One region of the Cronobacter universalis NCTC 9529 genome, then DNA from elsewhere that is predicted to be linked to it. Evidence: predicted binding sites of a transcription regulator. Region 1 holds the regulator's gene; each other region holds the start of a gene.
The links. The regulator PhoB, encoded in region 1, activates phosphate uptake and scavenging genes when phosphate is short. The targets are predictions, from matches to a motif close to CTGTCATAAAACTGNCNNAT.
Positions count from the first base shown of each region.

Region 2: a site for PhoB is predicted at 4,191-4,210, ahead of rpoH (RNA polymerase sigma factor RpoH). Genes of this name have one in related genera too.
Region 3: a site for PhoB is predicted at 2,088-2,107, ahead of glpT (glycerol-3-phosphate transporter). Genes of this name have one in related genera too.
Region 4: a site for PhoB is predicted at 5,052-5,071, ahead of serA (phosphoglycerate dehydrogenase). Genes of this name have one in related genera too.

Region 1 is NZ_CP012257.1:1,059,109-1,067,194, reverse strand. It holds gene proY (proline-specific permease ProY) at 1-756, opposite strand, end outside; gene brnQ (branched-chain amino acid transporter carrier protein BrnQ) at 827-2,146, opposite strand; gene phoR (phosphate regulon sensor histidine kinase PhoR) at 2,545-3,858, opposite strand; gene phoB (phosphate response regulator transcription factor PhoB) at 3,881-4,570, opposite strand; gene sbcD (exonuclease subunit SbcD) at 4,769-5,983, shown strand; gene sbcC (exonuclease subunit SbcC) at 5,980-8,086, shown strand, end outside.
Region 2 is NZ_CP012257.1:4,014,267-4,022,352, reverse strand. It holds gene AFK65_RS18585 (DUF1145 family protein) at 1-33, opposite strand, end outside; gene rsmD (16S rRNA (guanine(966)-N(2))-methyltransferase) at 23-619, opposite strand; gene ftsY (signal recognition particle-docking protein FtsY) at 810-2,384, shown strand; gene ftsE (cell division ATP-binding protein FtsE) at 2,387-3,055, shown strand; gene ftsX (permease-like cell division protein FtsX) at 3,048-4,103, shown strand; gene rpoH (RNA polymerase sigma factor RpoH) at 4,366-5,223, shown strand; gene pdxR (MocR-like pyridoxine biosynthesis transcription factor PdxR) at 5,272-6,765, opposite strand; gene AFK65_RS18550 (4-aminobutyrate--2-oxoglutarate transaminase) at 6,884-8,086, shown strand, end outside.
Region 3 is NZ_CP012257.1:2,929,149-2,937,234, reverse strand. It holds gene AFK65_RS13530 (YfaZ family outer membrane protein) at 34-576, shown strand; gene AFK65_RS13525 (nicotinamide mononucleotide deamidase-related protein YfaY) at 670-1,866, shown strand; gene glpT (glycerol-3-phosphate transporter) at 2,216-3,568, shown strand; partial or broken gene glpQ (glycerophosphodiester phosphodiesterase) at 3,578-4,636, shown strand; gene yfaE (class I ribonucleotide reductase maintenance protein YfaE) at 4,727-4,981, opposite strand; gene nrdB (class Ia ribonucleoside-diphosphate reductase subunit beta) at 4,983-6,113, opposite strand; gene nrdA (class 1a ribonucleoside-diphosphate reductase subunit alpha) at 6,287-8,086, opposite strand, start outside.
Region 4 is NZ_CP012257.1:3,474,839-3,482,924, reverse strand. It holds gene fbaA (class II fructose-bisphosphate aldolase) at 1-279, shown strand, start outside; gene AFK65_RS16000 (small-conductance mechanosensitive channel MscS) at 472-1,410, shown strand; gene argO (arginine exporter ArgO) at 1,556-2,191, shown strand; gene AFK65_RS15990 (oxidative stress defense protein) at 2,296-3,078, shown strand; gene argP (DNA-binding transcriptional regulator ArgP) at 3,105-3,998, opposite strand; gene rpiA (ribose-5-phosphate isomerase RpiA) at 4,166-4,825, shown strand; gene serA (phosphoglycerate dehydrogenase) at 5,095-6,333, shown strand; gene AFK65_RS15970 (5-formyltetrahydrofolate cyclo-ligase) at 6,414-7,010, opposite strand; RNA gene ssrS (6S RNA) at 7,027-7,210, opposite strand; gene zapA (cell division protein ZapA) at 7,253-7,582, opposite strand; gene AFK65_RS15960 (YecA/YgfB family protein) at 7,744-8,086, shown strand, end outside.

The sequences.
Region 1 (8,086 bases):
GAACAGCGTGCCGACGTAGAACACCAGAATACGCAGCGGTACGGAGTTAATGGCGCGCGGAATCGATGTGGCCGGATCTTTGGCTTCACCAGCGGTAATGCCGATAATCTCAATGCCGCCGTAGGCGAACATCACCATTTGCAGCGCCATCACGGTGCCAATCCAGCCGTTCGCGAAGAAGCCGCCGTTACTCCAGAGATTATGGATGCCGGTCGGCTGGCCGCCGTTGCCGATACCCCAGATGATGATGCCGATACCGGCCGCGATCATGATGATAATGGTGGCGACTTTAAAGAACGAGAACCAGAACTCCAGCTCGCCGAACACTTTCACGCTCATCAGGTTAATGGCGCAGATGATAAGCACCACGCTCAGCACCCAGACCCAGTGCGGCACCGTCGGGAACCAGACGCCCATATAGATGCCGAACGCGGTAACGTCGGCGATGGCGACGATCAGGATTTCAAAGCAGTAGGTCCAGCCGGTGATATAGCCTGCGAGCGGGCCGAGGTTATCCTGCGCATAGCGAGAGAATGAGCTCGCCGCCGGGTTATGTACTGACATCTCGCCGAGCGCGCGCATGATGATATACGCCGCCACGCCGCCAATGATGTAAGCCAGCAGTACGCTCGGGCCCGCCATTTTGATGGCGTCCGCCGAGCCGTAAAACAGGCCGGTGCCAATCGCTGAACCCAGCGCCATAAAGCGGATGTGTCTTGTACTCAATCCGCGCTTGAGCTTGTTCTCGTTTTCCATCTTTCCAGTACCACGTCATACAATAAAAAACCACGGAGCCAGGCCCCGTGGTTCAACAATCAACCGACGATCAGTGTGCGGTGGAAGTCACGCTCCGTCCGGCCGTACGATCCCAGACCGCCGCCGCCAGCGCAATCGCGACGGTCGGCAGCAGCCAGGCCAGCCCCTGATCCGCCATCGGCAGTTTCTGAGTCCAGGCCGGAAGGATACCGCTTATTGCCGAGGCTTTCACCCCATCAATCAAACCGAACAGCAGACTGACCGCCATCGCCGGGGCGATAACACGGCCCGAATTATGCCACCAGCCGCGGGTAAAGCTCAGTACAACGAGTGCGATACACGGCGGATAGATGGCCGTCAGCACCGGAATAGAGAACTGAATCAGCTGGCTTAAGCCAAGGTTCGACACCACCATGGAGAAGAGCCCCAGAATAAACACCAGCGCGCGGTAAGAGAGCGGCAGGTACTGCGCGAAAAACTCGGCGCAGGCGCAGGTCAGGCCGACCGCCGTCACCATGCACGCCAGGAAGATCAGCGCCGCCAGCAGGAAGCTGCCCGCGCCGCCAAAGGTGTGCTGAACATACGCATGCAGAATCGCCGCGCCGTTCGCGGATTGATCAACAAGCGTCGCGCTGTCAGAGCCGAGACGGAACAGCGCCAGGTAGAGCAGCGTCAGGCCGACGCCCGCCATCAGGCCCGCGAAAATGGTGTAGCGCGTCAGTAGACGAGAATCAGACACGCCGCGCGAACGGGCCGCGTTGACGATAACAATCCCGAACACCATCGCGCCGAGCGTATCCATCGTCAGATAACCGTTCACGAAGCCGTTGGAGAACGCCGCTTTCTGATAGGTCTCTGTCGCCACGCTGATATCGCCCGCCGGCCAGACAATCGCCGCTACAGACAGCACCACCAGCGCGATGATTTTCAGCGGCGCCAGGAAGTTGCCCACGGTATCCAGCAGTTTGCCCGGATAGAGCGACACCAGAATCACCAGCGCGAAATAGACCAGGCTGTAGATGAGCAGCGGCAGCGCACCGTCGCCGGTGAGCGGCGCAATACCCACTTCAAACGACACGGTCGCGGTGCGCGGTGTGGCGAACAGCGGCCCGACGGCCAGATAGCAGACGGTCGCCAGCAGAATGCCCGCCACGCGGCCAATCGGATGGCTCAGGCTGTCAACGCCGCCGCCGACTTTCGCCAGCGCCACCACGGTCAGCACAGGCAGACCAACGGCCGTGATCAGAAAGCCGATCGCCGCCATCCAGACATGCGGACCGGCCTGCAAACCAACCATGGGAGGGAAAATGATATTGCCCGCGCCAACGAACAGCGCAAAGGTCATAAACCCCAGTGCGATAATGTCGCGCGATTTTAAGTGATGGGTCATAAGATTTACTGCCTGTGGATGTGGTGTTGAAATTGAATAATTTTTTACCGCCAGTCACCTGACGAAAACGCCGCTATTTCCAGGGCTGACAGCGGGATATGCTTCCCGATTACGCTGGCGAAGAATTGTTTTTCGATTTACCCCGTAAAAACAGTCGGTCTGGCAAGAGCAGGGGCGCAATTTAAACGCTTATAACGTTTAAAGGCAAGACGGGATCGTAAAACCAGACCTTTATGCCAGATCTAAGTTTCAGGGCAGTGATAAAATCTGAAATCGTAAAAAACCTCCGGCGATTCGCGCGAGCAAAAAAGCGCCAAACGCTGAAAAAAGCGTTCAAAGGCGATGAAAAAATGAATAAGGCCAGCTTATGGCTGGCCTTGGAAAGGAAGCTTTACGAATTAAACCGCAGAAACGGTTCTGGCGGGCGATGTCACAATCAGCCGCTCCGGCAGAAGGAACGAAAACGTGGTGCCTTTGCCTGGCGTACTTTCAATCTCCAGACGCGCGTCGTGGTGCGTCAGCGCATGTTTCACAATCGCAAGCCCCAGCCCGCTGCCGCCCGTCTGGCGCGAGCGCGCCTTATCCACGCGATAGAATCGCTCGGTGAGGCGCGGAATATGCTCCGCGGCGATCCCCGGCCCGGTGTCGGCCACGCTAAAACGCGCGCCGTTCGCCACATGCTCCCAGCGCACCGTAATGTGCGTGCCCTCGGGCGTATGGTTGACCGCGTTATAGACCAGGTTTGAAATCGCGCTGCGCAACTGCTCGTCGTTGCCGAGCACTTTGAGCTGCGGATCGACCTCAAACGTGAAGGTATGCTTCTGCTGGCTCAGCGTCTGCGCTTCGCGCTCCACCACCCGCAGCATCAGCGGCACGTCTATCGTTTCGTTGAGTTGCATCGCGGGCGCCGCCTCGATTTTCGAAAGCGTAAGTAGCTGTTTCACCAGCCCTTCCATACGGAAGGTCTGCTCGCGCATCGTATGCAGCGCTTTTTCACGCAGCGGCCCTTCGAGCGTCTGCTCGTGCATCATCTCCAGATAACCCTGCAAGACGGTCAGCGGCGTGCGCAACTCATGGCTGACGTTCGCGAAAAAGTTACGCCGCGCCCCTTCGAGCTGATGCATCTGCGTGACGTCGCGCGCCACCATTAACAGCTGATCTTCGCTGTACGGCATCACGCGAAATTCAAGATGACGCCCGTTGTTGAGCACCAGATGCAGTGGCCGGTTAAACTCCTGGCCGCGCAGATAGCTGGTGAATTCCGGGTAGCGCAGCAGGTTTAAGATGTTCTGGCCGTTATCGTCAGGCCAGCGCAGGCCAAGCAGCTGTTGCGCAAGACCGTTGCACCAGAAGATGACGCCCTCTTCCGTGGTCAGCACCACGGCGTCCGGCAGGGATTCCGCGCCGCTGCGAAAGCGTTTGATAAGATTGCCCAGTTCGCGGCGGCGTTTCTTATTGCGCAACTGCATCTGGTGCAGGCCGTAGAGCAGCGGCTCCCAGCTGCCGCTGCCGGGCGGCGGCGTCATGCTGCGATCGACCCACAGCCACCAGGAGAGGCGCAACAAATTCCAGAAATGCCAGATAAGCAATCCGGTCACCGCCGCCAGTAAAAACCATGCCAGATAGCCGAATATCGCCCCGAGCACCAGCGCCGGAATACAGCAAAAAAACAGCTCCAGCACCAGTCTTTTCCATGACAGCCGTTCCAGCACGCGTCACACTCCTGTTTTGGGTTTAAAAACGGGTTGAGAACCGATAACCCGTACCGCGCACCGTTTGTACCATTCTGTCATGACCGCTCTGTTCCAGCGCCTTACGCAGGCGACGGATATGCACATCCACGGTACGATCTTCCACATACACGTTGGTGCCCCAGACGTTATTCAGCAACTGTTCGCGGCTGTAAACGCGCTCCGGGTGCGTCATAAAGAAATGTAACAGCTTGAATTCAGTCGGCCCCATATCGAGAGGACTTTCGCCGGTCATCACCCGGTGCGATGACGGATCGAGGCTTAAGCCCTGCATTTCGATGACTTCATCCACCGCCATCGGCGAGATACGGCGCATGACCGCTTTAATACGCGCCACCAGCTCTTTCGGGGAGAACGGTTTGGTAATGTAATCGTCGGCGCCCGTTTCCAGCCCACGCACGCGATCTTCTTCCTCGCCGCGCGCGGTCAGCATCACCACAGGGATCTCGCGGGTCAGCGCTTCGCGTTTGATATGTTTAATAAACTGGATCCCCGATCCGCCGGGCAGCATCCAGTCCAGCAAAATCAGATCGGGCCAGGGCTCATTGAGTTGATTCACCGCACTGTCATAATCTTCCGCTTCCACCGGCTGGAAGCCGTTTTGTTCCAGTACGAAACACACCATCTCGCGGATAGGTGCTTCATCTTCAACGACCAGAATACGTCTCGCCATGATTCGCCCTGTTAAATAAAGTAAACAGTATGTTATGCGGCGCCATTATGCGTCAGATTTATGACAGATTTATGAAAAAGATGACCGTAAGATGACCTGTCAGCACGCCGGGAAAAACCCGGCGGCGCGACGAAACAGGACACCCGCGGTACTGGATGTTTATAATCCCCTTCTCGCTTTTTCGCCACAGGGCATCCCATGCGTATTCTGCATACCTCAGACTGGCATCTTGGTCAAAATTTTTACGCCAAAAGCCGCGCCGCCGAACATGAAGCCTTTCTCGACTGGCTGCTGAACGCCGCGATAGCGCATCAGGTGGACGCCATCATCGTCGCGGGCGACATCTTCGATACCGGCGCGCCGCCAAGCTACGCGCGCGAGCTCTACAACCGCTTTGTCGTCAAACTTCAGGCGGCGAACTGCCCGCTTATCGTGCTCGGCGGCAACCACGATTCGGTCGCGACGCTCAATGAATCCCGCGAACTGCTGGCCTGCCTGAACACGCAGGTTATCGCCAGCGCTCAGCTCACGCCAGAAACGCAGGCCACTCTCTTATACCGCCGCGACGGCGAGCCGGGCGCGGTGCTCTGCCCGGTGCCGTTTTTGCGCCCGCGCGACGTGCTGCGAAGCCTTGGCGGGCAGTCGGGTCGTGAAAAACAGCAGCAGTTGCTGGAGGCCATCAGCCTGCACTATCAGCAAAGCTATGAGGCCGCCTGCGCGCTTCGCGGCGAGCGCAACCTGCCTGTTATCGCGACCGGCCATCTTACCACCGTCGGCGTGACCAAAAGTGACGCGGTGCGCGACATCTATATAGGCACGCTCGACGCCTTCCCGGCGGACCGCTTTCCGCCCGCCGATTATATCGCGCTCGGGCATATCCACCGCGCCCAGAAAGTGGCGGGCTGCGAGCATATCCGCTACAGCGGCTCGCCGATTGCGCTGAGCTTTGATGAAACCGGCAAAGAGAAAAGCGTTTATCTGGTGGAGTTCGCCGACGGCAAACTGCGCGACGTCACGGCCCTGCCGGTGCCGGTCAGCCAGCCGCTGGCGGTGCTGAAAGGCAGCCTGGAGTCCATTACCGCGCAGCTCGAACAGTGGCGCGACGCGCCGGACGAGCCGAAAGTCTGGCTCGATATCGAAATCGACACCGCCGAGTTTCTGCATGATATGCACCGTCAGATAAGCCTGCTCACCGAAAGCCTGCCGGTGGAGGTCGTCCTTCTGCGCCGCAGCCGCGAAATGCGCGAGCGCGCGCTCGGCACGCTCAGCACCGAAACGCTCAGCGAGCTGGGGCCGGAAGAGGTGTTTGAGCGCCGCCTGGAGCTGGAAGCGCTGGAGGAGCCGGAGAAAGCGCGCCTGCGCACGCTCTTCGCCCGCACGCTGGAGAGCCTGCACGAGGAGGACGAGGCATGAAAATCTTAACCCTGCGGCTGAAAAACCTGAATTCGCTGAAAGGCGAATGGAAAATCGACTTTACCGCTGAACCGTTCGCAAGCAACGGACTCTTCGCCATTACCGGCCCGACCGGCGCGGGCAAAACCACGCTGCTGGATGCCATCTGCCTTGCGCTCTACCACCGCACGCCGCGCCTGAACGCGCTGTCGCAAAGCCAGAATGACCTGATGACGCGCGACACCGCCGAGTGTCTGGCGGAAGTGGAGTTTGAAGTCAAAGGCGTCGCCTGGCGCGCCTTCTGGAGCCAGAGCCGCGCGCGCGGCCAGCCAGATGGCAATTTACAGGCGCCGCGCGTAGAGCTGGCGCGCTGCGAAGACGGTAAAATCGTCGCCGATAAAATCAAAGACAAACTCGACAGAATTGCCGCGCTGACGGGGCTGGATTACGACCGTTTCACCCGTTCGATGATGCTCTCGCAGGGGCAGTTCGCCGCCTTTCTCAATGCCGAAGCAAAAGCGCGCGCCGAACTGCTGGAAGAGCTGACCGGCACGGAAATCTACGGCCAGGTCTCGGCGCGTATTTTCGAACAGCATAAAGAAGCCCGCAGCCAGCTTGAGAAGCTCGAATCGCAGGCGCAGGGCGTGCGCCTGCTGGACGAAGCGCAACGGGAAAGCTTAACCACAGGTTTGCAGGCGCTCACTGACGAGGAAAAAACGCTGCTCGCCCGCCAGCGCCAGTTACAGCAAGAACACCTGTGGCTGACGCAGCGCACCGCGCTTGCCAGCGCGCTCGACGCGGCGCGCCATGCGGCGGCGGCGGCGGATCAAGCACTACAGGCCGCCGCCCCGGATCTGGCGCGGCTTGAGGCGGCGCTACCGGCGGAAAAACTGCGTCCGGCCTGGCTGCGCTGTCAGGAGCTGGAAACCGCCTTTATCGCGACCAGCCGCCAGTATGAAGAAGTAAGCGTTCGCTTACAGGAAAACCAGCAGCGCCGCCGGGAGATCCGCCAGGCCGCCGCGCAACAGGCGCAGGCGCAGACGGCAGAACTCACGCAACTCGGCCAGTGGCTTGCGGAGCACGACCGCTTTCGCCTCTGGAGCAGCGAGCTCGCGGGCTGGCGCGCGGTGCTGGCGCAGCAAAAGCGCGACCGCGAACAGTTGCGTACGCTGAACGAGACGCTCGACGCCACCCGCCGCAAGCGCGACGCGCTGCCGGACGCCGGGCTTGCGCTCTCGCCGGAGGACGCCGCGCAGGCGCTGGCGCAGCTTAACGAGCAGCGCCCGCTGCGCCAGACGCTTTCAATGCTTCAGTCAACTTTCGCGCCCCTGACGCGCCGTAAAGCACGCCTGCAGGAAGCAAACGGCGCTCTGCAAACGCAGATCCAGCTCGCCGAACAGCAGCTGGCGCAAAAGCGTCAGGATTACAAAACCAAACAGCAGGAGGTGGAGCGCGCGAAAGCGGTCTGCGATCTGGATCAGCGCATCGCAAGCCTCGTTGAAGAGCGCGCGCGCCTGCAACCCGGCAGCCCTTGCCCGCTCTGCGGCGCGACCGAACACCCGGCTGTGGAGGCGTACCAGGCGCTGAAACCTGACGCGAGCCGCCTGCGTCTTGCGCAGCTTGAGCAGGAGAAAGAGCAGCTCGGCACCGAGGGCGCGGCGCTGCGCGGCCAGCTCGACGCGCTGATGAAACAGCGCCAGCAGCAGGAGAGCGAAGCGGCAAGCCTGCTGGAAGAGGAGCAAGCGCTCACCTCGCAATGGCAGACGCTGTGCGCCGCCGCCGCCCTGGATTATGCGCCGGGCGACGATCTCACCCCCTGGCTTGACGAGCAGACCCGCCGCGAACAGCAACTGCACCTGCTGCGCGAGCGCCAGATGCTGGAGGCCACGCTTGAGGGCACGCAGCGTCAGATCGCTTCGCTTAAAGCCGCCTGCCAGACCCAGCAGAACGCCCTGCGCGAACAGCTCGACGCCTTCTCCCTGCCCGCGCCGGATGACGACAACCCCGCGCCGTGGTTCGCCGAACGCGAAGAAGAGGCGCGCCGCTGGCAGCAGTATCACGAACGCCAGCAACGCCTGCGTGAACAGCTTTCCGCCTGTGAAGCGCTGCTGAGCCTGTTGCCGC
Region 2 (8,086 bases), 1.4 Mb from region 1:
CAGCATCAGCAGGCGTCCCAGATTAATCAGCATTTTGCTCTCCTTGTGATTCGCGCAGATAAAGCCGGTACGCCACCTGGCCCGCCACTTTTTCGCGGTGCAGTTGCCAGCTGGCAGGCACCGGCGGCAGGCCGTTTTCCACTTCGCTTTCAACGTAAATCAGCGCCTGCGGCGCCAGCCAGCCGCGCGTTTCCAGCAGGTTCAGCGTCTCTTCCAGCAGCCCTTTACGAAACGGCGGATCGACAAACACGATGTCGTGCGGCTCGCCGTTCTGGCTCAGAAAATTGAGTGTGTTAGTGTTCACTACCTTGGCAGCGCTGGATTTGAGCGTAGCAAGGTTTTTCTGAAGCTGCTGCGCGACGCCGCGTTCCATCTCCAGAAGCGTGGCGTCGGCGGCGTAGCGGGAGAGCGCCTCCAGGCCCAGCGCGCCGCTGCCAGCGAAGCAGTCCAGGCAGCGCGCGCCGACCAGATAGGGCGCCAGCCAGTTAAATAAGGTTTCGCGCACGCGGTCGGTGGTGGGGCGCAGGCCGGGGCTGTCCGGCACCGGCAGCTTCCTGCCGCGCCACTGTCCGCCAATAATGCGGATCTGGCCGCTACCCGAGGAGGTTGGTTTCTTCATTATGCTCACACGCTTTTCTGTTCAGGCTGCTATTCTAGCGGCGCAAACGGGCGGGCGAAACCTCCGTGCGGCGGTATGCCGCCCCGGCGGGAAAGTGGTAGACTAACTTATTCATTCGCAATTTTTTTCAGTACCCTGAGCCAGACGACGGGACTGCGCCATGTATTAACCGCGAGGAGTGCATTCGCCAATGGCAAAAGAGAAGAAACGTGGCTTTTTTTCCTGGCTGGGTTTTGGCCAGAAAGAGCAGGCAAAAACTGAAGCCGAACAACAAAAAGTAACAGAACAACCCGCGGCGACAGAAGAGCGCGTTGAGCCTGACTCGCAGACAGCGGCTGATGAGACCCCTCATTCCCTGGCGGAGTCTGAAAAATTCGCCGATGAGGTCGTGGCCGTCAGCGAAAGCGTGGCGCATGAAGAAAAAGAGGCCGCGCAGCCGGAAACCATTGAGACGCCGGTTCAGCCAGAACCGGAACCCGAGCCGGACGCCGTAAACCCGCCGGTTGCCCAGGCAGAAGAGTGGCTGCCTGAGCAGGAAGAAAATCGCGCGCCGGTAACGCTTGCGCCGGAGCCTGTCGCTGAGCCGCAGCCAGAAGTCGTCCCGGAAACGATTGTCGAAGAAGACGTAATTGAAGAAGCGGCGGCTATTGAAGAGCCGGTGGTTGAAGAGCCGGCCGTCGAGCCTGCGGTGGAAACGCCGCGCGATGAAGACGAGAGTGCAGAAGACGCGCCAATTAGCGAAGAAGAGCTGATAGCGCTGGCGGCTGACCCGGAAGCGGCGCTGGAAGCCGAGCCGGAAGATATCGAAGACGTCGCGCCGGTCGCAGAGCAGGAAAAACCCACCAAAGAGGGCTTCTTCGCGCGTCTTAAACGCAGCCTGCTGAAAACCAAAGAAAATCTCGGTTCCGGATTTATCAGTCTGTTCCGCGGCAAAAAAATCGACGACGATCTGTTCGAGGAGCTCGAAGAGCAGTTGCTGATTGCCGACGTGGGCGTGGACACCACGCGTAAAATCATCGCCAGTCTCACCGAAGGCGCGAGCCGCAAGCAGTTGCGCGATGCCGAGGCGCTCTACGGCCTGCTGAAAGAAGAGATGGGCGAGATCCTGGCGAAAGTGGACGAGCCGCTGAATGTCGAAGGCAAAACGCCGTTTGTTATCCTGATGGTGGGCGTCAACGGCGTGGGTAAAACCACCACCATCGGCAAACTGGCGCGTCAGTTCGAACAGCAGGGCAAATCGGTGATGCTGGCGGCGGGCGATACCTTCCGCGCGGCCGCGGTGGAGCAGCTCCAGGTCTGGGGCCAGCGCAATAACATTCCGGTTATCGCGCAGCACACCGGCGCGGATTCCGCCTCCGTGATTTTCGACGCCATCCAGGCGGCGAAAGCGCGCGGCGTGGACGTGCTGATTGCCGATACCGCCGGGCGTTTGCAGAATAAATCGCACCTGATGGAAGAGCTGAAAAAAATCGTTCGCGTGATGAAAAAGCTCGACGAGAACGCGCCGCATGAAGTGATGCTGACTATCGATGCCAGCACCGGGCAGAACGCCGTCAGCCAGGCGAAGCTGTTCCACGAGGCGGTAGGGCTCACCGGCATTACGCTCACCAAGCTGGACGGCACCGCCAAAGGCGGCGTGATCTTCTCGGTGGCCGATCAGTTTGGTATTCCGATTCGCTACATTGGTGTGGGCGAACGTATTGAAGATTTGCGTCCGTTTAACGCGGGCGACTTTATTGAGGCACTTTTTGCCCGAGAGGATTAACCATGATTCGCTTTGAACATGTCAGCAAAGCCTATCTCGGTGGGAGACAAGCGCTGCAGGGGGTGACCTTCCACCTGCGGCCTGGCGAGATGTCATTTCTTACCGGCCACTCCGGCGCCGGTAAGAGTACGCTGCTGAAGCTGATTTGCGGTATCGAACGGCCGAGCGCCGGGAAAATCTGGTTCGGCGGTCACGATATCAGCCGCCTGAAAAACCGCGAAGTGCCGTTTCTGCGTCGTCAGATCGGCATGATTTTCCAGGATCACCATCTGCTGATGGACAGAACGGTCTACGATAATGTGGCGATCCCGCTGATCATCGCGGGCGCCAGCGGCGAAGATATTCGCCGTCGCGTATCGGCGGCGCTGGATAAGGTCGGTCTGCTGGACAAAGCGAAAAACTTCCCGATTCAGCTTTCCGGCGGTGAACAGCAGCGCGTGGGCATCGCCCGCGCCGTGGTGAATAAACCGGCCGTACTGCTGGCGGATGAACCGACGGGCAACCTGGATGACGCCCTCTCGGAAGGCATTCTGCGTCTTTTCGAAGAATTTAACCGCGTCGGGGTGACCGTATTAATGGCGACGCACGACACCGGGCTTATCTCACGGCGCAGCTACCCGGTGCTCACCCTGAGCGAAGGGCATTTGCATGGAGGCCGTGTTGGTGAATAAACGTGACGCGCTGAATGAAATCCGGCGCTTTAGCAACAAACTGGATAATTTCCGTAAACAGCGTTCTTCCGGTGAAACAGGACGGCCTGTGCAGAAGCGAAATAAAGGCTCCAACACCAAAGGCAAATCGCGTCAGGGCGGCATCAATGAACAGGTGCGTTACGCCTGGCAGGGCGCGCTTGCCGATCTGAAAAGCAAACCGCTCGCCACGTTTTTAACGGTGATGGTGATTGCCATTTCGCTGACGCTGCCAAGCGTCTGCTACATGGTTTATAAGAACGTCAGCGAGGCCGCGACGCAGTATTACCCGTCGCCGCAGATCACGGTCTATCTCGATAAAACGCTCGACGATAACGCCGCGCAGCAGGTGGTGGGGCAGCTTCAGGCCGAGCCGGGCGTGGCGAAGGTGAATTACCTCTCGCGCGACGAGGCCCTTGGCGAATTCCGCAACTGGTCGGGCTTTGGCGGCGCGCTGGATATGCTGGAAGAAAACCCGCTGCCGGCGGTGGTAGTGGTCGAGCCGAAGCTCGATTTTCAGAGCAGCGAAGCGCTCAACACGCTGCGCGACCGCGTGGCGAAGCTTCAGGGCGTTGACGAAGTGCGCATGGACGACAGCTGGTTCGCGCGGCTGTCGGCGCTCACCGGGCTGGTCGGGCGCGTCGCGGCGATGATTGGCGTGCTGATGGTGGCAGCCGTATTCCTGGTTATCGGTAACAGCGTGCGCCTGAGCATTTTCGCGCGCCGCGACACCATCAACGTGCAGAAACTTATTGGCGCGACGGATGGTTTTATTCTGCGTCCGTTCCTGTACGGCGGCGCGCTGCTCGGGTTTACCGGCGCATTGCTCTCACTGATTCTGTCAGAAATCCTGGTGATGCGGTTATCCGCCGCGGTGACGGATGTGGCGAAAGTCTTCGGCACAACCTTTGAAATCAGCGGGTTATCTTTCGATGAGTGCCTGTTGCTGCTGCTGGTCTGTTCCATGATCGGCTGGGCGGCCGCCTGGCTTGCCACGGTGCAACATTTACGTCACTTTACCCCCGAGTAAAAAATATTTGTTATAATCATCCCCTGCTACGAGTTCCCGTCAGCAGGGGATGCGTACCGATGAACTTCTGCTTCTCCTGCCCACGCTTTATCATAGCAATGTCACATTTTGTGCGTAATTTATTCACAAGCCTACAGGGAACTTGTGGATAAAATCACGGTCTGATAAAAGAGTGGCTGATATTCTCGTTGCTCAAACACACTGGCCCGTTTGTTGCCTGATGGGGACGAACGCCAGTCCGATGTCGATTGAGAGGATTTGAATGACCAAAGAAATGCAAACTTTAGCTTTAGCCCCGGTCGGTAACCTGGATTCCTATATCCGGGCGGCCAACGCCTGGCCGATGTTGTCGGCAGACGAAGAGCGGGCACTGGCTGAAAAGCTGCATTACCAGGGCGATCTGGAAGCAGCGAAAAAGCTGATCCTGTCTCACCTGCGTTTTGTTGTTCATATCGCTCGTAACTATGCGGGCTATGGCCTGCCGCAGGCGGACCTGATTCAGGAAGGCAATATCGGCCTGATGAAAGCGGTGCGTCGCTTCAATCCGGAAGTGGGCGTGCGTCTGGTTTCTTTCGCCGTGCACTGGATCAAAGCTGAAATTCACGAATATGTGCTGCGTAACTGGCGCATCGTGAAAGTCGCCACCACCAAAGCGCAGCGTAAGCTGTTCTTTAACCTGCGTAAAACCAAGCAGCGTCTGGGCTGGTTTAACCAGGATGAAGTGGAAATGGTGGCCCGCGAGCTGGGCGTTTCCAGCAAAGACGTGCGTGAAATGGAATCGCGTATGGCCGCGCAGGACATGACCTTTGACATGTCCCCGGATGATGACGCGGGTGACAGCCAGCCGATGGCTCCGGTGCTGTTCCTTCAGGATAAGTCTTCTAACTTTGCCGACGGCATTGAGGATGACAACTGGGAAGAACACGCCGCCGACAAACTGACCGACGCCATGCAGGGTCTTGACGAGCGCAGCCAGCAGATCATTCGCGCGCGCTGGCTGGATGAAGACAACAAAAGCACGTTGCAGGAGCTGGCCAACCGCTACGGCGTCTCTGCCGAACGCGTGCGTCAGCTTGAAAAAAACGCGATGAAAAAGCTGCGCGCCGCGATAGAAGCGTAAGCCACGTCAGCCTGATGACACACCCCGCCTTAAGCGGGGTGTTTTGTTTTATGCGCGGCGCGAAAGCGCCGGGTAAGCCGCCTCGATGCATGTCAGCAGCGCTTTAAACGCCCCCTCCATTTTCTCCTCCGCCACGCAGGCGAACCCCATCAGCAGGCCGCGACGCCGGTTCTCCGTCAGGTAGTAGCGCGACAGCGGGCGCACCAGAATGTCGCGCGCGTTGGCAAGACGGGCAATCTCCACGTCGTCCGCATCATCCGGCAGATTCAGCACCAGATGCAGCCCGGCGTTATCGCTGAAATCCGACAGCGCCTCCGGCCCCAGATAGCGCGTTATCAGCGTTGTCAGAAACGCCCGGCGGCGGCCATACAGCAGCCGCATCCGCCGGATGTGGGCGCTGTAATGCCCGGCCTCGATAAACTCCGCCAGCGCCGCCTGGATAATCGAATGGCCGCCGCGATAAAGCTCGGCATGCGCGGTTTTCATCTCCTGCGCCAGCGCGCGCGGCAGCACCACATAGCCGATACGCAGGCCCGGATAGAGCGTTTTGCTGAAGGTGCCGATGTAAATCACCGGCGGGTCCGCCACCAGCCCCTGCAACGCCGGTATAGGCTGGCCGGAAAAGCGAAATTCGCTGTCGTAGTCGTCTTCCACGATCCAGCTGCCGGTCTGGCGCGCCAGCGTCAACAGGCGTTGACGGCGCTCAAGGCTCATGACCGCGCCCAGCGGATACTGATGCGACGGCGTGACGAAAATCAGCCGCGGCGGCGTCCCGGCGCTTTCCGGCGGGACCATGCCCGCGCGGTCGACCGTCACCGGCGTAATGTTTACCTCATTCATCTGCAACACATGGCGGATGCCCCAGTATGAGGGCTCTTCCACCCACGCCGTATCACCACGATCGCACAGCATGCGCGCCACCAGATCGATAGCCTGATGAATCCCTTCGGTGATCAGCACCTGATCCGCCGCGCAGTGAACCGATCGCGACACCCGCAGATAATCCACCAGCGCGCGCTGTAGCTCCGGCGTGCCGCCCTGGCAGCTGTAGGTGAGGCGCTGCGGGCCAGGGCGGCGGCTGATCCGCGCCTGAATTTTGCTGAACAGCTGATGCGGGAACGCCTGAACGTCCGGCACGCCGGGGATAAACGCGCCCCACTGTTTCGGGCTGGCGCTGACCTGGCCGAGCAGCGTTTTGCCGCGCGAGGAGAACTCCGCGTGCGCAACGCGATCGTGCTGCCCCTGCGCTACCGGCGGCGCAGATAACAGGCTGTCCGGCAGCATTCCGGCGACGAACGTGCCGCTGCCGGCGCGAGAGGTCACATATCCTTCTGCGAGTAATTGTTCATAAACTGTTAACACAGTGTTGCGAGAAAGGCCGAGCTGTTGCGCGAGATCCCGCGAGGCGGGCAGGCGGCTTTGCGCAGGCAGGCTGCCATCGAGAATAGTCAGGCGCAGCGCGTTATAGAGCCGCTTATGCAGGCGTTCATCGCGCTGTTCGCCGAGGCGAAGCAATAAGAGATCGGACACTAAAGAATGCAATTGGATCCCTCATTTATTCAAAACTGGTACTCGATTATAGGGCCATAGCCTGGGTAAATAAACGTCACTGTTTCAGGTTTGTTGCTAAAAAGTGACGTTTATCAGCAGGAGAATGCGGGTGAAAAATTCAGAATTGAACCAACGTCGTCAGAGCGCCACCCCACGCGGCGTCGGCGTCATGTGCGGCTTCTATGCCGAAAAAGCCGACAACGCCACCCTGTGGGACGTGGAAGGCAACGAGATTATCGATTTCGCGGCGGGGATCGCGGTGCTGAACACCGGCCATCGTCACCCGCGCGTGGTGGAGGCCATCGAAAATCAGCTGCGCGCCTTTACGCATACGGCGTACCAGATAGTCCCTTACGAAAGCTATGTGGCGCTTGCGGAGCGCATCAACGCCTGCGCGCCGATTGACGGCCCGGCGAAGACCGCGTTCTTCACCACCGGCGCGGAAGCGGTGGAAAACGCCGTGAAAATCGCGCGCGCGTATACCCGCCGCCCTGGCTTAATCACCTTCGGCGGCGGCTTCCACGGGCGCACGTTTATGACGATGGCGCTCACCGGCAAAGTGGCGCCTTACAAAATCGGCTTCGGCCCGTTCCCGGGCTCGGTATTCCACGCGCAATTCCCGAACGCGCTGCACGGCGTGTCGGTGGATGACGCGATGGCGAGCCTGGAGCGTATTTTTAAAGCCGATATCGCGCCGGATCAGGTCGCGGCCATCGTGCTGGAGCCGGTACAGGGCGAAGGCGGCTTCAACGTCGCGCCGCCGGCATTTATGGAGGCCCTGCGCGCGCTGTGCGACGAGCACGGCATTCTGCTGATTGCCGATGAAGTACAGAGCGGTTTTGCACGCACCGGCAAACTCTTCGCGATGGAGCATTACGGCGTGAAGCCGGATCTGCTGACGATGGCGAAAAGCCTCGCGGGCGGGATGCCGCTCTCGGGCGTGGTCGGGCGCGCGGAGGTGATGGACGCGCCTGCGCCGGGCGGTCTTGGCGGCACCTACGCCGGTAACCCGCTGGCGGTCGCAGCAGCGCACGCGGTGCTGGACGTGATTGAGCAGGAAAATCTCTGCCAACGCGCGAACGAGCTGGGCCAGCACTTACAGGAAGTGCTCAACCAGGCGCGGACGTATTGTCCGGCGATTGCCGAAGTCCGCGGGCAGGGTTCGATGGTGGCGGTGGAGTTTAACGATCCGCAGACCGGCAAGCCGTCGCCTGAATTTACGCAGCAGGTGCTGACGCGCGCCCGCGAAGAGGGATTGCTGCTGCTGAGCTGCGGCGTTTACGGCAACGTTATCCGCTTCCTTTACCCGCTG
Region 3 (8,086 bases), 1.9 Mb from region 1:
CAGGACTCTTTTTCTTTTTTTGAGATACATGGAATGAAAAACACACTTCGTTTAGCACTGGCCGGCCTGCTGCTGGCTGCCACTCAGGCGGGCGCTGTCAGCGTCAACGGTTCTGTGGGCGAGCATTACACCAATATGGGCGTCGGTTTCGGCACGGAAAGCAGCGGTCTGCAGCTGACCGGCAACTGGGCGCACAATGACGATCATGGCGATATCGTGGGCGCGGGACTGGGCTTCAATATGCCGCTGGGGCCGTTTATGGTCACGCCGGGCGTGAAGGCCATTTACCTGAACCCGAACGAAGGGGATGAAGGCTACGCGGCGGCCGTCGGCGGCGGCGTGCGCTGGGATATCGGGCAGCGCTTCTCGCTGTTTGGCGATTACTACTATTCGCCGGATTCGCTCTCCAGCGGCGTGAACGACTACCAGGAAGCCAGCGCGGGCGCGCGTTTCTCCCTGTTCCGCCCGCTCAGCGTGGAAGCCGGTTACCGTTATATCAATATGACCGGTAAAGATGGCGATCGCGACAGCAAAGTGGCCGATGGCCCGTACCTGGGCGTCAGCGCAGGGTTCTGATTTTCCGGGCGCGGTGTTCCGCCGCGCCTGTTTTTCTCCTTCTTCTTTTCTCTGCGCGCTATAGTAAAGCCTTCCCTTCCTGCGGAGAAAATAATGCTACAGACAGAAATGCTCTCGACCGGCGATGAGGTGCTCCACGGTCAGATTGTCGATACCAACGCCGCCTGGCTTGCCGATCTGTTTTTTAATCAGGGGTTGCCGCTGACCCGCCGCAACACCGTGGGCGATAGTCTCGAATCGCTGGTGTCCGCGCTGACCGAGCGCAGCCAGCACGCCGATATCTTAATCGTCAACGGCGGCCTCGGGCCGACCAGTGACGATCTCAGCGCCGAGGCGGCGGCCCGCGCGGCGGGTGTTGAGCTTACGCTGCACGAAGGCTGGCTCGCGCAGATGGAGCGCTTTTTCTCGGAACGCGGGCGCGTGATGGCCGCAAGCAACCGCAAACAGGCGCTGCTGCCGGCGGGCAGCGAAATGATCGACAACCCGGTCGGCACCGCCTGCGGGTTCGCGATTAAGCTCAACCGCTGTCTGATTTTCTTCACGCCGGGCGTGCCGTCTGAATTCAAACGGATGGTGGAGCATGAGATCCTGCCGCGCCTGCGCGAGCGCTTTACGTTCCCTCTGCCACCGCTCTGCCTGCGTCTGACCACGTTCGGGCGCTCCGAAAGCGATCTCGCCGCCGCGCTCGATCCCCTGACGCTACCGCCGGACGTAGTGATGGGTTATCGCTCCTCCACGCCGATTATCGAACTCAAACTCACCGGGCCTGCGTCGCGCCGCGCGGAGATGGAGGCCCTCTGGCCGCAAGTGCGTGCGGTGGCGGGCGACAGCCTGATTTTTGAAGGCACCGAAACGCTGCCTGTCCAGATTGCCCGCTGCCTGCGCGAGCAGCAGCTCAGCATTACGTTAAGCGAGCAGTTCACCGCGGGCCTGCTGGCGCTGCAACTGTCGGGCGCCGACGCGCCGCTGCTGGCAAGCGAAGTGCTGCCCGCCCAGGTGGAGACGCTGGCGCAGACCGCCCACTGGAACGTGGAGCGCCGTACCCGCCATCTCGCCGATCTGGCGCTGAGCATTGCGAGCTTTGAAGACGACGAGATTAACATCGCGCTGACCACGCCGCAGGCCACACACGCCGTGCGCCTGCGCTTTAACGCCAGCCGTTACGCGCTGCGTATTCGTCAGGAGATTTGTGCCATGATGGCCCTTACGCTGGTGCGCCGCTGGCTGAACGGCCAGGACGTGACGGCAAGCCAGGGCTGGGTGCAGGTGGTCGACACGCATTCGGTCTGACGGCTCAACCGAGCGCCCGTACATCGCCGGGCGCTCGTGATTTTCCGCACATGCCGGTTTCCTGCTTTCGCCCCTGTCCGTATTTATCTGTAACGCCCTTCTTTTCCTTTTGGCTCACGATATCTCCATTCTGCGTCATCCCTTGTCTTTTTTGGGCTTAATCGAAAATAAACGCGCGCATAACGAAAATTAATCGTGATGCGATGCGCATTTGTTTTCGATTGTCATAATTCTGTAACATTTTGTGCGATGTTTCACAGCATAAATAATCCATTTTGCCTACTATCACGCTCGCAAAGGAAAGATAAGTAAAACGAATAGATATAAACCTCATCAGCAGGAGACAGAGATGCTAAGTATTTTTAAACCCGCCCCGCATCGCGCAAGGCTGCCTGACGGCGAGATAGATCCGCTCTATCGTCGCCTGCGCTGGCAGATTTTTATGGGGATTTTCTTCGGCTATGCCGCTTACTATCTGGTGCGTAAAAACTTTGCCCTGGCGATGCCATATCTGGTGGAGCAGGGCTTTTCACGCGGCGATCTCGGTTTTGCGCTTTCGGGCATATCCATCGCTTATGGATTCTCGAAGTTCATTATGGGTTCGGTCTCTGACCGGTCGAATCCGCGCGTCTTTCTGCCCGCAGGCCTGATCCTCGCGGCGGCGGTGATGCTGTTTATGGGCTTCGTTCCCTGGGCGACGTCGAGCATTATGGTGATGTTTGTGCTGCTGTTCCTGTGCGGATGGTTCCAGGGCATGGGGTGGCCGCCGTGCGGGCGCACGATGGTGCACTGGTGGTCGCAGAAAGAGCGCGGCAGGATTGTCTCCGTGTGGAACTGCGCCCATAACGTGGGCGGCGGTATTCCACCGCTGCTGTTTCTGCTCGGCATGGCGTGGTTTAACGACTGGCACGCCGCGCTCTATATGCCTGCCTTTGCGGCAATTCTGGTGGCGATTATCGCCTTCGCCCTGATGCGCGATACGCCGCAGTCCTGCGGTCTGCCGCCCATCGAAGCGTACAAAAATGACTACCCGGACGACTATAACGAGAAGCATGAAGAAGAGCTGACCGCGAAGCAGATTTTCATGCAGTACGTGCTGCCGAATAAACTGTTGTGGTACATCGCCATCGCGAACGTCTTCGTGTACCTGCTGCGCTACGGCATCCTCGACTGGTCGCCGACCTACTTAAAAGAGGTGAAGCATTTTGCGCTGGATAAATCTTCCTGGGCATATTTCTTCTATGAATATGCAGGCATCCCCGGCACGCTGATTTGCGGCTGGATGTCGGACAAGGTTTTCCGCGGCAACCGCGGCGCGACCGGCGTATTCTTTATGACGCTGGTGACCATCGCCACCATCGTCTACTGGCTCAACCCGCCGGGCAACCCACACGTTGATATGGCGTGCATGATTGTCATCGGTTTCCTGATTTACGGCCCGGTGATGCTGATTGGTCTGCATGCGCTGGAGCTGGCGCCGAAAAAGGCGGCGGGCACCGCGGCGGGCTTTACCGGCCTGTTCGGCTACCTCGGCGGCTCGGTGGCGGCGAGCGCTATCGTGGGCTACACCGTCGATTTCTTCGGCTGGGATGGCGGCTTTATGGTGATGATTGGCGGCAGCATTCTGGCGGTATTGCTGCTGATTATCGTGATGGTCGGTGAGCACAGACATCACCACGCAACGCAGGCGAAACGCGGATAAGGAGCACCCATGACACTGAAAATGACGCTGGCGGCGCTGGCGATTGGCGTGATGTCGGCAAGCGCGCTGGCGGCGGATAAACTGGTGATCGCCCATCGCGGCGCCAGCGGCTATCTGCCGGAGCACACGCTGCCCGCCAAAGCGATGGCCTATGCGCAGGGCGCGGATTACCTTGAGCAGGATCTGGTGATGACCAAAGATGACCAGCTGGTGGTGCTGCATGATCACTATCTGGATCGCGTCACCGACGTGGCGGAGCGCTTCCCCGACCGCGCGCGCAAAGATGGCCGATACTACGCGATCGATTTCACGCTCGCGGAGATCAAATCGCTGAAATTCAGCGAAGGCTTTGAGCTGGAAAACGGCAAAAAGGTGTAGACCTTCCCTGGTCGCTTCCCGATGGGTAAATCCGATTTCCGGGTGCATACCTTTGAAGAAGAAATTGAGTTTGTGCAGGGGCTGAACCACTCAACCGGTAAAAACATCGGTATTTACCCGGAGATCAAAGCGCCGTGGTTCCATCATCAGGAAGGCAAGGATATCGCCGCGAAGACGCTGGAAACCCTGAAAAAATATGGTTACGCCACGAAGCAGGATAAGGTCTATCTGCAATGTTTCGACGCCAACGAGCTTAAGCGCATTAAAAATGAGCTGGAGCCGAAAATGGGGATGGATCTGAAGCTGGTGCAGCTTATCGCTTACACCGACTGGAACGAAACCCAGGAGAAGCAGGCCGATGGCAAATGGGTAAACTATCGCTATGACTGGATGTTTAAACCGGGCGCCATGAAGCAGATTGCGCAGTACGCCGATGGCATCGGGCCGGATTACCATATGCTGGTGGCGGAAGGCTCGACCAAAGACCATGTGACGCTGACCGATATGGCGAAAGAGGCGCACGCCAGCCATTTGCAGGTGCACCCGTATACGGTGCGCGCCGACCAGCTGCCGGTATACGCTACGGATGTGAACCAGCTTTATGACGTGCTGTATAACAAGGCGGAAGTGGATGGATTGTTTACCGATTTCCCGGATAAAGCGGTGAGTTTTTTGAAAGATAAACGCTGATCTTGCCGGGTGGCGGTTTCGCCTGATCCGGCCTGGTACTGTGGTTTGCCAGGCCGGGTATGCGTCGCGCCACCCGACAATACGGCGTTGTTACATCTCTATTTCGATATCGCCCTGCGGTTTACAGCAGCAGGGCAAAATCTCGCCCTCCTGAATAAACGCCAGCGGTTTCGTCAGCCACTGCACCTGGCCTGCGACCAGTTTGCAGCGGCACGAGCCGCAATAGCCTTCACGGCACTGGTACTCCACCGTCACCGCGTGTGACTCCAGCGCCACCAGCAGGGAAGGGTGCTCGTCCGGGCACGACAGCTCGGTGCCCGTCACGCGAAGCGTAATACGACCCATATCAGAGCTGGAAGCTGCTCAGATCGTCATGGTCGATTTCAGAATCGATCTGGCCGACCAGATAAGAGCTCACTTCCACTTCCTGCGGCGCCACCTGCACGTTATCGGACACCAGCCAGGTGTTGATCCACGGAATCGGGTTGGAGCGGGTTTTGAACGGCAGATCCAGACCGACAGCCTGCATACGGATGTTGGTGATGTACTCAACGTACTGGCACAGAATATCTTTGTTCAGGCCGATCATGGAGCCGCCCTGGAACAGGTATTCCGCCCACTCTTTCTCCTGCTGCGCCGCCAGCACGAACAGGTCGTAGCACTCCTGTTTGCATTCTTCGGCAATCAAGGCCATTTCCGGATCGTCTTCGCCGCTGCGCATCAGGTTCAGCATGTGCTGGGTGCCGGTCAGGTGCAGCGCTTCGTCACGCGCGATAAGGCGGATGATTTTCGCGTTGCCTTCCATCAGTTCGCGCTCAGCGAACGCGAAGGAGCAGGCGAAGCTGACGTAGAAGCGAATCGCTTCCAGCGCGTTGACGCTCATCAGGCACAGGTAGAGCTTTTTCTTAAGCTCGTGCAGGTTCACGGTCACGGTTTTGCCGTTGACGCTGTGCGTGCCTTCGCCCAGCAGATGCCAGTAGCTGGTCATCTCGATCAGGTCGTCGTAGTAGTGCGAGATGCCTTCGGCGCGCTTTAAGATCTGCTCGTTGGTGACGATGTCGTCAAACACCACCGCCGGATCGTTGACGATATTGCGGATGATGTGGGTGTAAGAGCGCGAGTGGATCGTCTCGGAAAACGCCCAGGTTTCGACCCAGGTTTCCAGCTCCGGGATGGAGATCAGCGGCAGCAGCGCCACGTTCGGGCTGCGGCCCTGGATGGAGTCAAGCAGCGTCTGGTATTTCAGGTTGCTGATGAAAATGTGTTTTTCATGATCCGGCAGCGCCTGGAAATCGATGCGGTCGCGGGAAACGTCCACTTCTTCAGGGCGCCAGAAGAATGACAGCTGCTTTTCGATAAGCTTTTCGAAAATTTCATATTTTTGCTGATCGTAACGCGCCACGTTGACCGGTTGGCCAAAAAACATGGGTTCAAGGAGCTGGTCGTTTTTCGTCTGTGAAAATGTGGTGTAGGCCATGACGTAAATCCTGTCTGCAAACAATATCGGCTGTTGATGGTGGGTGCGCTTCGCTTACCCACCCTACGGCCAACGGTTCGGCTGTTAACGGTTCGGCTGTAAATGGTGGGTGCGCTTCGCTTACCCACCCTACGGCCTTAACAACAAGAGGGCGGGTTTCCCCGCCCTGCGTTTTAGATTTTACATGCGCCGCTTTCGCAGCCGTCATCCTGAATGGATGGCGCCAGGTCGTCCTGGGCATCTTCCGCGCCGTCGCGGGTGTTCTGATAGTACAGCGTCTTCACACCGAGCTTATAGGCGGTGAGCAGATCTTTCAGGAGCTGCTGCATCGGCACTTTGCCTGACGTAAAGCGCGTCGGATCGTAGTTGGTGTTGGCAGAAATCGACTGGTCGATAAATTTCTGCATGATGCCCACCAGCTGCAGATAGCCGTCGTTGCCCGGCATTTCCCACAGCAGCTCGTATTTATCTTTCAGCTGCTCGTAGTCCGGCACGACCTGACGCAGAATACCGTCTTTCGACGCTTTGATGCTGATGTGGCCGCGCGGCGGCTCAATGCCGTTGGTGGCGTTGGAGATCTGCGAAGAGGTCTCGGACGGCATCAGCGCGGACAGCGTGGAGTTACGCAGGCCGTGCGTCTTGATGGATTCGCGCAGGCTTTCCCAGTCGTAATGCAGCGGCTCGCTGGCGATCGCATCCAGGTCTTTCTTGTAGGTGTCGATCGGCAGAATGCCTTTGCTGTAGGTGGTTTCATTGAACCACGGGCACGCGCCTTGTTCTTTCGCCAGCTCGTTAGAGGCTTTCAGCAGGTAGTACTGAATCGCTTCGAACGTTTTGTGCGTCAGGTTGTTGGCGCTGCCGTCGGAGTAGCGCACGCCGTGCTTCGCGAGATAGTAGGCGAAGTTAATCACGCCGATACCGAGGGTACGACGACCCATCGCGCCACGCTTCGCCGCCGGGATCGGATAATCCTGGTAGTCCAGCAGGGCGTCCAGCGCGCGAACGGCGAGGGTGGAGAGCTCTTCCAGCTCATCCAGGCTGTCGATAGCGCCCAGGTTGAAAGCAGACAGGGTGCAGAGCGCGATTTCGCCGTTGTCGTCATTCACATCGTCCAGCGGTTTGGTCGGCAGCGCGATTTCCAGGCACAGGTTAGACTGGCGCACCGGCGCGACAACCGGATCGAACGGGCTGTGGGTGTTGCAGTGATCCACGTTCTGGATGTAGATACGGCCGGTAGAGGCGCGTTCCTGCATCATCAGGGAGAATAGCTCAGACGCTTTAATGCGCTGTTTGCGGATGTTCTCGTCCTGCTCATATTTGGTGTAGAGACGCTCGAACTCGTCCTGGTCGGCGAAGAACGCGTCATACAGGCCCGGTACGTCGGACGGGCTGAACAGCGTGATGTCTTCGCCTTTCAGCAGGCGCTGGTACATGAGCTTGTTGATCTGTACGCCGTAGTCCATGTGACGCACGCGGTTCGCTTCGGTGCCGCGGTTGTTTTTCAGCACCAGCAGGCTTTCCACTTCCAGATGCCACATCGGGTAGAAGAGGGTGGCCGCGCCGCCGCGAACGCCGCCCTGAGAGCAGGATTTCACCGCGGTCTGGAAATGCTTGTAGAACGGAATGCAGCCGGTGTGGAACGCTTCGCCGCCGCGGATCGGGCTGCCAAGCGCGCGGATGCGGCCCGCGTTGATGCCGATACCGGCGCGCTGGGAAACATATTTCACGATGGCGCTGGAGGTGGCGTTGATGGAATCCAGGCTGTCGCCGCACTCGATCAGTACGCAGGAGCTGAACTGACGGGTCGGGGTGCGCACGCCGGACATAATCGGCGTCGGCAGCGAAATTTTAAAGGTGGAAACCGCATCGTAGAAACGCTTCACGTAATCCAGACGGGTTTCGCGCGGGTAGTTGGAGAACAGGCACGCCGCGACCAGGATGTAGAGGAACTGCGCGCTTTCGTAGATCTCGCC
Region 4 (8,086 bases), 1.9 Mb from region 1:
TCCGGTTCTTCTGCGCAGGAAATCAAAGATTCCGTCAGCTATGGCGTAATCAAGATGAACATCGATACCGATACCCAGTGGGCCACCTGGGAAGGTATCCTGAAGTACTACAAAGAAAACGAAGCGTACCTGCAGGGTCAGCTGGGCAACCCGAAAGGCGAAGATCAGCCGAACAAGAAATACTACGATCCGCGCGTATGGCTGCGCGCTGCGCAGGCGAGCATGGTGACTCGTCTGGAGCAGGCGTTCAAAGAGCTGAACGCGGTAGACGTGCTGTAATCTTTTCTACAGCGTCATCTGAAAAAGCCCACCTCTGGTGGGCTTTTTTCTTTCTGAAATATCAACATAACCAGAATCTGATTCGCGGGTGGTTGACTGGCAGAGCGCCGGGGTTTTGTTTACCCTTTAACAACTGGCGCTGCCGTAATCCGGGCAGTTTATTAATCACCCGACCAGGGGAAAGGATGTCGAATGGATGATTTACACGTAATAGACAGTATTAATAACGCCGGCGGCTGGCTGGTGCGCAACCAGGCGCTGCTCATCAGCTACGCCGTTAACATTGTGGCGGCCATCGCCATTATTATCGTCGGGATGATTGTGGCGCGCGCCATCTCCAATACGCTTAACCGCGTTATGATCGCCCGTCATATCGACGCTACCGTGGCGGATTTCCTCTCGGCTCTGGTGCGTTACGGGATCATCGCCTTTACGCTGATTGCCGCGCTGGGCCGCGTGGGCGTGCAGACGGCGTCGGTTATCGCCGTTCTCGGCGCCGCAGGGCTGGCTGTGGGTCTGGCGCTGCAAGGGTCGCTTTCAAACCTCGCGGCAGGCGTGTTGCTGGTGACCTTCCGTCCGTTCCGCGCGGGTGAATATGTCGATCTCGGCGGCGTCGCCGGCTCCGTGCTGCATGTGCAGATCTTCTCCACGACGCTTCGCACGCCGGATGGCCGTATCGTCGTGGTGCCGAACGGGAAAATCATCGCAGGCAACATCATTAACTTCTCCCGCGAGCCGGTGCGTCGTAACGAATTTATCATTGGCGTCTCTTACGACGCGGATATCGATAAAGTGCGCGCGCTGCTGACGGAGATTATTCAGTCCGATGACCGCATCCTCAAAGATCGCGAAATGACGGTGCGCATGAACGAGCTGGGCGCGTCGTCCGTGAACTTTGTCATTCGCGTCTGGAGCAAGAGCAGCGATCTGCAGGAGGTTTACTGGGACGTGCTGGAGCGCATCAAGAAAACGCTGGATGCCAACGGTATCGGTATTCCTTACCCGCAGATGGATGTGCATTACAAGCCGGTGAAAAACGAGGCTGAAGAGAAAGCGCAGCCGCAAGCGCCGCACTCTGCGATTATTACGCAGCCTGACGCGCCGAAAGAAAAACCGGCCGACGGTCAGTAAGCTCAGGACGGTCTGCTATATGCAGACCGTTTTTTTACCCTGCTTCATTAGCGTTGCTTATTGGTGATTAAAAATATTCGTTTTTGCTAATGAAAAGCTGCCCTTACACTGAGCGCCTGTGATGACAACGCTTTGGGAACGCAACGTGTTAAGTTTTTATTTTCAGGGGTTTGCCTTGGGTGCGGCGATGATTTTGCCGCTCGGCCCGCAAAATGCTTTTGTATTAAATCAGGGCATCCGCCGCCAGTATCATCTGATGATCGCGTCGCTCTGCGCGCTCAGCGATATCGTCCTGATCTGCGCCGGGATTTTTGGCGGCAGCGCTGTCCTGATGCAGTCGCCCTGGCTGCTGGCGCTGGTGACATGGGGCGGCGTGGCGTTTTTGCTGTGGTACGGCTTCGGGGCGCTGAAAACCGCGCTGGCAGGCAACCCGGAACTGGCGTCGGCGGAAATTCTCAAACAGGGCAGGCTGCGTATTATCACCACGATGCTCGCGGTCACCTGGCTGAATCCGCACGTTTATCTCGACACCTTTGTGGTGCTCGGCAGCCTTGGCGGACAGCTTGACGCTTTACCGAAACGCGCCTTCGCGCTTGGCACCATCAGCGCGTCGGTTATCTGGTTTTTCAGCCTTGCGCTGCTTGCCGCCTGGCTTGCGCCGCGTCTTCGCACCGCAAGAGCGCAGCGGACGATTAATCTGCTGGTGGGCCTGGTGATGTGGGTTATCGCCTTCCAGCTGGCGCGCGAAGGGATACATCATCTGTCCGCGCTCGGCCTCTAAGCCTTCTCTGATGGACATTCCGCATTGAGCCGCTAAGCTTGCAGGCAGATGCCCGACTCTCTCTGGCGGGCGGTTTTACTTGCACGCAGCATGGAGGAAGAACAGTGAAGTTTAAAGTGATGGCCCTTGCGGCAATGATTGGTTTTGGCGCGACGTCCGTTCAGGCGAATGAACTGCCCAACGGCCCGCATATTGTCACCTCCGGCACGGCGAGCGTGGATGCGGTACCGGATATCGCGACGCTGTCTATTGAGGTCAACGTCTCCGCGAAAGACGCGGCATCCGCGAAAAAACAGGCGGACGATCGCGTGGCGCAGTACCTGACCTACCTGCAGAACAACGGCGTGGAGAAAAAAGACGTTAACGCCGCCAACCTGCGCACCCAGCCGGAATATGAGTATCTCAAGGATGGCAAAACCCAGCTGAAAGGCTATCGCGCGGTACGCACCGTCGACGTGACGTTGCGCAAGCTCGATAAACTGAACGAGCTGCTGGATGGCGCGCTCAAAGCGGGCCTGAATGAGATCCGCTCCGTCTCTTTAGGCGTGGCGCACCCGGATGAATATAAAGATAAAGCGCGTAAGGCGGCCATCGACGACGCGGTGCGTCAGGCGCAGCAACTGGCGAGCGGCTTTAACAGCAAACTTGGCCCGGTTTACAGCGTGCGCTACCACGTTTCTAACTACCAGCCGACCCCGATGATGCGCATGATGAAAGCCGAAGCGGCGGCGCCAGCTTCCGCGCAGGACACCTACGATCAGCAGACGATCCAGTTCGACGATCAGGTGGATGTGGTGTTTGAACTCCAGCCTTCCCAGGCCCAGAGCGGTACGGCGAGCCAGGGAACTGCGCCGGCGGCGACCAACGCGCCATCACAGCAGCAGTAAGAAAAACCCGCCATCTGGCGGGTTTTTTAATCCTGACGCAGCACTTTGCGTCCGTAATCCAGCAGCGCGTCGGTGACCTTGCGCATCATACGGCTCTCCGGCGCGAAGCGGTGCCAGAAGAGCATCCGGCGCTGGTAAAGCCCGGGTGTCAGGTCGATAAGCTCGCCGCTTTGCAGCTCTTTTTCAATCTGCAGATGCGGGATCATACAGCAGGTCGTGCCCTGGCGCGCCAGCTGTACGAAGGCTTCCGACGAGTTAACGATGTGGCAGGGCACGCTGCCCGGCGGCAGATCGAAATTCTGCTGTAAAAACGCCTGATGCATATCATCCAGATGGTCGAACGCGACGGCGGGCGCTTTCAGGAGCGACGCGCGCGTTACGCCGTTCGGGAAGTAGCGATCGGCAAAAGGTTTCGAGGCGACGAAGAGATAGTCCAGCGCGCCCAGTTGATCGACAAGACAGCTCGGCAGCGCCTGAGGCTGAATACTCACCGCGCCCACCACTTCGCCGCGGCGCAGCCGCTCCTGAGTGCGGGTTTCATCTTCCACCTGCAAATTGAGGCGTACCGGCGAATCCGCCAGCACGGGCGCCAGCGCGGGCAAAAGCCAGGTCGCGAGACTGTCGGCGTTGACCGCGAGCGACAACAGCAATGGCGTCGAGCCGGTCTGCTCATCGCCCAGCCACTCTTCTTCCAGCAGCTCGACCTGGCGCAGCAGGGCCAGCAGTTTTTGCCCCTGCTCGGTCGGGCGCGGCGGCACGGTGCGCACCAGCAGCGGCTGGCCAAAGGTGTTTTCCAGCTGTTTAATTCGTTGTGACACGGCGGACTGCGTAATACACAGCTTTTGTGCGGCGCGCTCAAACCCGCGCTCTCTTATCACCGCATCCAGCGCCTGTAGTGTTCGGTAGTCCGGGCGTTTCATCTCTGTGGTGTGCTCCCTGTCTCGTTATGTTTCGCACTATGACATAAATTTGCACCGGATACAGACCCAAACGCAAACATCGGAGCTGTGCCGCAGAATGACTCGCCCATTGCGTGACGGGTTGTTTTATAATGCGCCACAGTTTTTACACCACAGGCAAAACTCTCATGACGCAGGATGAACTTAAAAAAGCCGTCGGCTGGGCCGCACTGAAGTATGTCGAGCCGGGCACGATTGTCGGCGTAGGCACGGGCTCCACCGCCGCGCATTTTATCGACGCGCTGGGCACCATGAAAAACGAGATTGAAGGCGCGGTTTCCAGCTCTGACGCCTCCACCGCGAAGCTCAAAAGCTTGGGCATTACCGTTTTCGATCTGAACGAGGTGGATTCTCTCGGCATCTATGTGGATGGCGCAGATGAGATCAACGGCCAGATGCAGATGATCAAAGGCGGCGGCGCGGCGCTGACGCGCGAGAAAATCATCGCGTCGGTGGCAGAAAAGTTTATCTGTATCGCGGACGCGTCCAAGCAGGTGGATGTGCTCGGCACTTTCCCGCTGCCGGTGGAAGTGATCCCGATGGCCCGCAGCGCGGTCGCGCGTCAGTTGGTCAGGCTCGGCGGACGCCCGGAGTATCGTCAGGGCGTGGTGACGGATAACGGCAACGTGATTCTGGACGTTTATGGTTTGACCATTCTGGATCCGATTGCGCTGGAGAACGCCATCAACGGCATTCCGGGCGTCGTCACCGTCGGCCTGTTTGCGAACCGCGGCGCGGACGTGGCGCTCATCGGCACTGTAGACGGCGTAAAAACCATCGTAAAATGATCTGACAGGGGCGTTCCGGCGCCCCTGCGGTTAAAAAAATTCCCCTGCGTTAAATTTGGTGACATCTCTCACATTTTTGTATCCATCCTGTTAATCCTTCCGTCATATTTCTGCCATGCGACATTTTCTTCTGCCTTTTATCTCTGCGTGATGTTTCTTCAATGTCGCGACGCAAACGTTCATATTGCCGGAAACGCAAATTTTGATATGTTGGCAGAAGGCTGGCTTATTTCAGCTTCATAACAGTTCAGACAAGACAGGGTCGGGAAATGGCAAAAGTATCGCTGGAGAAAGACAAAATTAAATTCTTGCTGGTGGAAGGGGTTCACCAGAAAGCCATCGATAGCCTGCGTGCCGCAGGTTATACCAATATCGAATACCACAAGGGCGCGCTCGACAGCGAACAGCTGAAAGCGTCCATCCGCGATGCGCACTTTATCGGCCTGCGATCCCGTACTCATCTGACTGAAGAGATTTTTGCCGCAGCGGAAAAACTGGTCGCGGTCGGCTGCTTCTGCATCGGCACCAACCAGGTGGATCTGGACGCGGCGGCGAAGCGCGGCATTCCGGTCTTCAACGCGCCGTTCTCCAACACTCGCTCGGTAGCCGAGCTGGTAATTGGCGAACTGCTGCTGCTGCTGCGCGGCATTCCTGAAGCGAACGCCAAAGCGCATCGCGGCATCTGGAACAAACTCGCGACGGGGTCGTTTGAGGCGCGTGGTAAAAAACTGGGTATTATCGGTTACGGCCATATCGGCACCCAGCTTGGTATCCTCGCGGAATCGCTGGGGATGAACGTGTTTTTCTACGATATCGAAAGCAAGCTGCCGCTCGGCAACGCAACCCAGGTCCAGCATCTCTCCGATCTGCTCAACATGAGCGACGTGGTGAGCCTGCATGTGCCGGAAAACGCGTCGACCAAAAATATGATTGGCGCGGAAGAGCTGGCGCTGATGAAGCCTGGCGCGCTGCTGATTAACGCCGCGCGCGGTACGGTGGTCGATATCCCGGCGCTGTGCGAGGCGCTCTCCAGCAAACATCTGGCGGGCGCGGCGATTGACGTCTTCCCGGTTGAACCTGCGACCAACAGCGATCCGTTTAACTCGCCGCTGTGCGAGTTCGACAATGTGATCCTGACGCCGCACATCGGCGGTTCAACCCAGGAAGCGCAGGAAAACATCGGTCTGGAAGTGGCGGGCAAGCTCGCGAAATACTCCGATAACGGCTCGACGCTCTCAGCGGTGAATTTCCCGGAAGTCTCTCTGCCGCTGCACGGCGGCAGCGTCAGCCGCCTGCTGCACATCCACGAAAACCGTCCGGGCGTGCTGACCGCCATCAACCAGATCTTTGCCGAGCAGGGCATTAACATCGCGGCGCAGTATCTGCAAACCACGCCGCAGATGGGCTATGTGGTGATTGATGTGGATGCGCCGGAAGATATCGCGTACAACGCGCTGCAAAGCATGAAGGCGATTCAGGGCACGATCCGCGCGCGCCTGCTGTACTGAAGTGATAAGGCCGGGCATTTTACCCGGCCTGCTGAACGAGATGTTGAGCCGGGTTAGCGTAAGCGACCCGGCTTTTTATTTCACCAGCGCCAGGTTTTGGTCGGCGTCACCACCGCGGGCAGGGGAATATCCCACTCCTGCACCGGGAGGCTTTCCACCTGCTGACAATCGTGCGCGTAGCCGACCGGCAAGAATCCGTGCGCGCGCCAGTTTTGCAACGTGCGATCGTAAAAACCGCCGCCCATGCCGAGGCGCTGTCCAGTGTTGTCAAACGCCACCAGCGGCGTGATAAGCACGTCGAGACGGTCTAACGGCAGGACATGGCGCACATCCAGCGCAGGCTCAAGGATTTTCAGACGATTCGTGGCGAGCAGGCTGTCCGGCAGATAGCGCAGAAACAGCAAATTGCCGGGGCTGAAAGGGTGAAGCACGGGCAGGCACACCTGTTTTCCGGCGCGCCATAGTCCTTCAATTAGCGGACGGGTATCAAGCTCGCCATCAAAAGAGAGAAACACCGCCACGCTTTTCGCTTCCACCACCGGGGCGAAGCCCAGCATACGCGCAGCGGCCTGTTCGGCGAAATGCGCCTGCTGCTCGGCCGTCAGCGCACGGCGCTTGTAGCGGATCTCTTTACGGATGTGCTGACGAAGGTCTGAAGTAACGGGAAATTCAGTCATGGTAGTAGAAGAAGGGGGAATCTCCGAGATGCCGCCGCAGGCTGTAACCCTTGAACCCGTGGTTCAAGGTGAATGCGTCGTCACGGTTTTCAGGCTTCTCGGACGAACCGAGCATGCTCACCAACCGTGGAGCGTCACATTCTGTTTTTTTGAAATATCGGCTCAGGGGACTGGCCCGCTTGCGAACATCTCAGAGAAATTTTTTACTTCACGGTCACTCTACCATAGTAAACCCTGAAGCGTTATTCAAACTTTGGCTCCGCTCTTTCGCTTATGCGACCTTGCTCAAGTAATGCTTGTTCAATGGTCTGCTGGAGCATCCGGATACGCTGTTCCATGTTGGCCGCGTAGTCACGGGTTTTCACTTTTTCCTGAGCCAGCTCATAACAGATGTTTAATGCTGCGATGAAAACTAACTGCTCAGTATTGGTGACTCTAGTGCGAACTTTCAGATCTTGCAACCGTTGATTCAGCTCGTCCGCAGCCTGATTCAGTGCATCTCGCTGTTCAGGCGGGCAATTCACCCGCAGTGAACGCCCAAAAATTTGGATATCGACTGGTTGTGCAGACATTCCACTTTCCTGCTGTTGACTCGCCAACCATTCGCGCCGGGGCTGCGAAGGGGCGACACTATAGCTACCCTGATATGAAGACACAAGCCCTTTTCTGGTATCACCAGGGCACGAAGTGGTAGCATAACACGAACTCCTCCTCCCAACGACGACGAATGCGCATGTCTATACAGAACGAAATGCCTGGTTACGACGAGGTCGGCCAGTTGCTCAATCAGCAAGGCGTGGGCCTGACCCCCGCAGAAATGCACGGCCTTATCAGTGGAATCCTGTGCGGCGGCAATCATGACAGCAGCTGGCAACCGCTGCTGCACGACCTGACCAACGAGGGGCTGGCGTTCGGCCAGCAGCTCGCTCAGGCGCTGCGTCAGCTGCACGCCGCCACCAGCGATACGCTGGAGGATGACGGCTTTATGTTCCAGCTCTGGCTGCCGGACGGCGACGATGTCTCGGTCTTTGACCGCGCCGATGCGCTGGCGGGCTGGGTGAACCACTTCCTGCTGG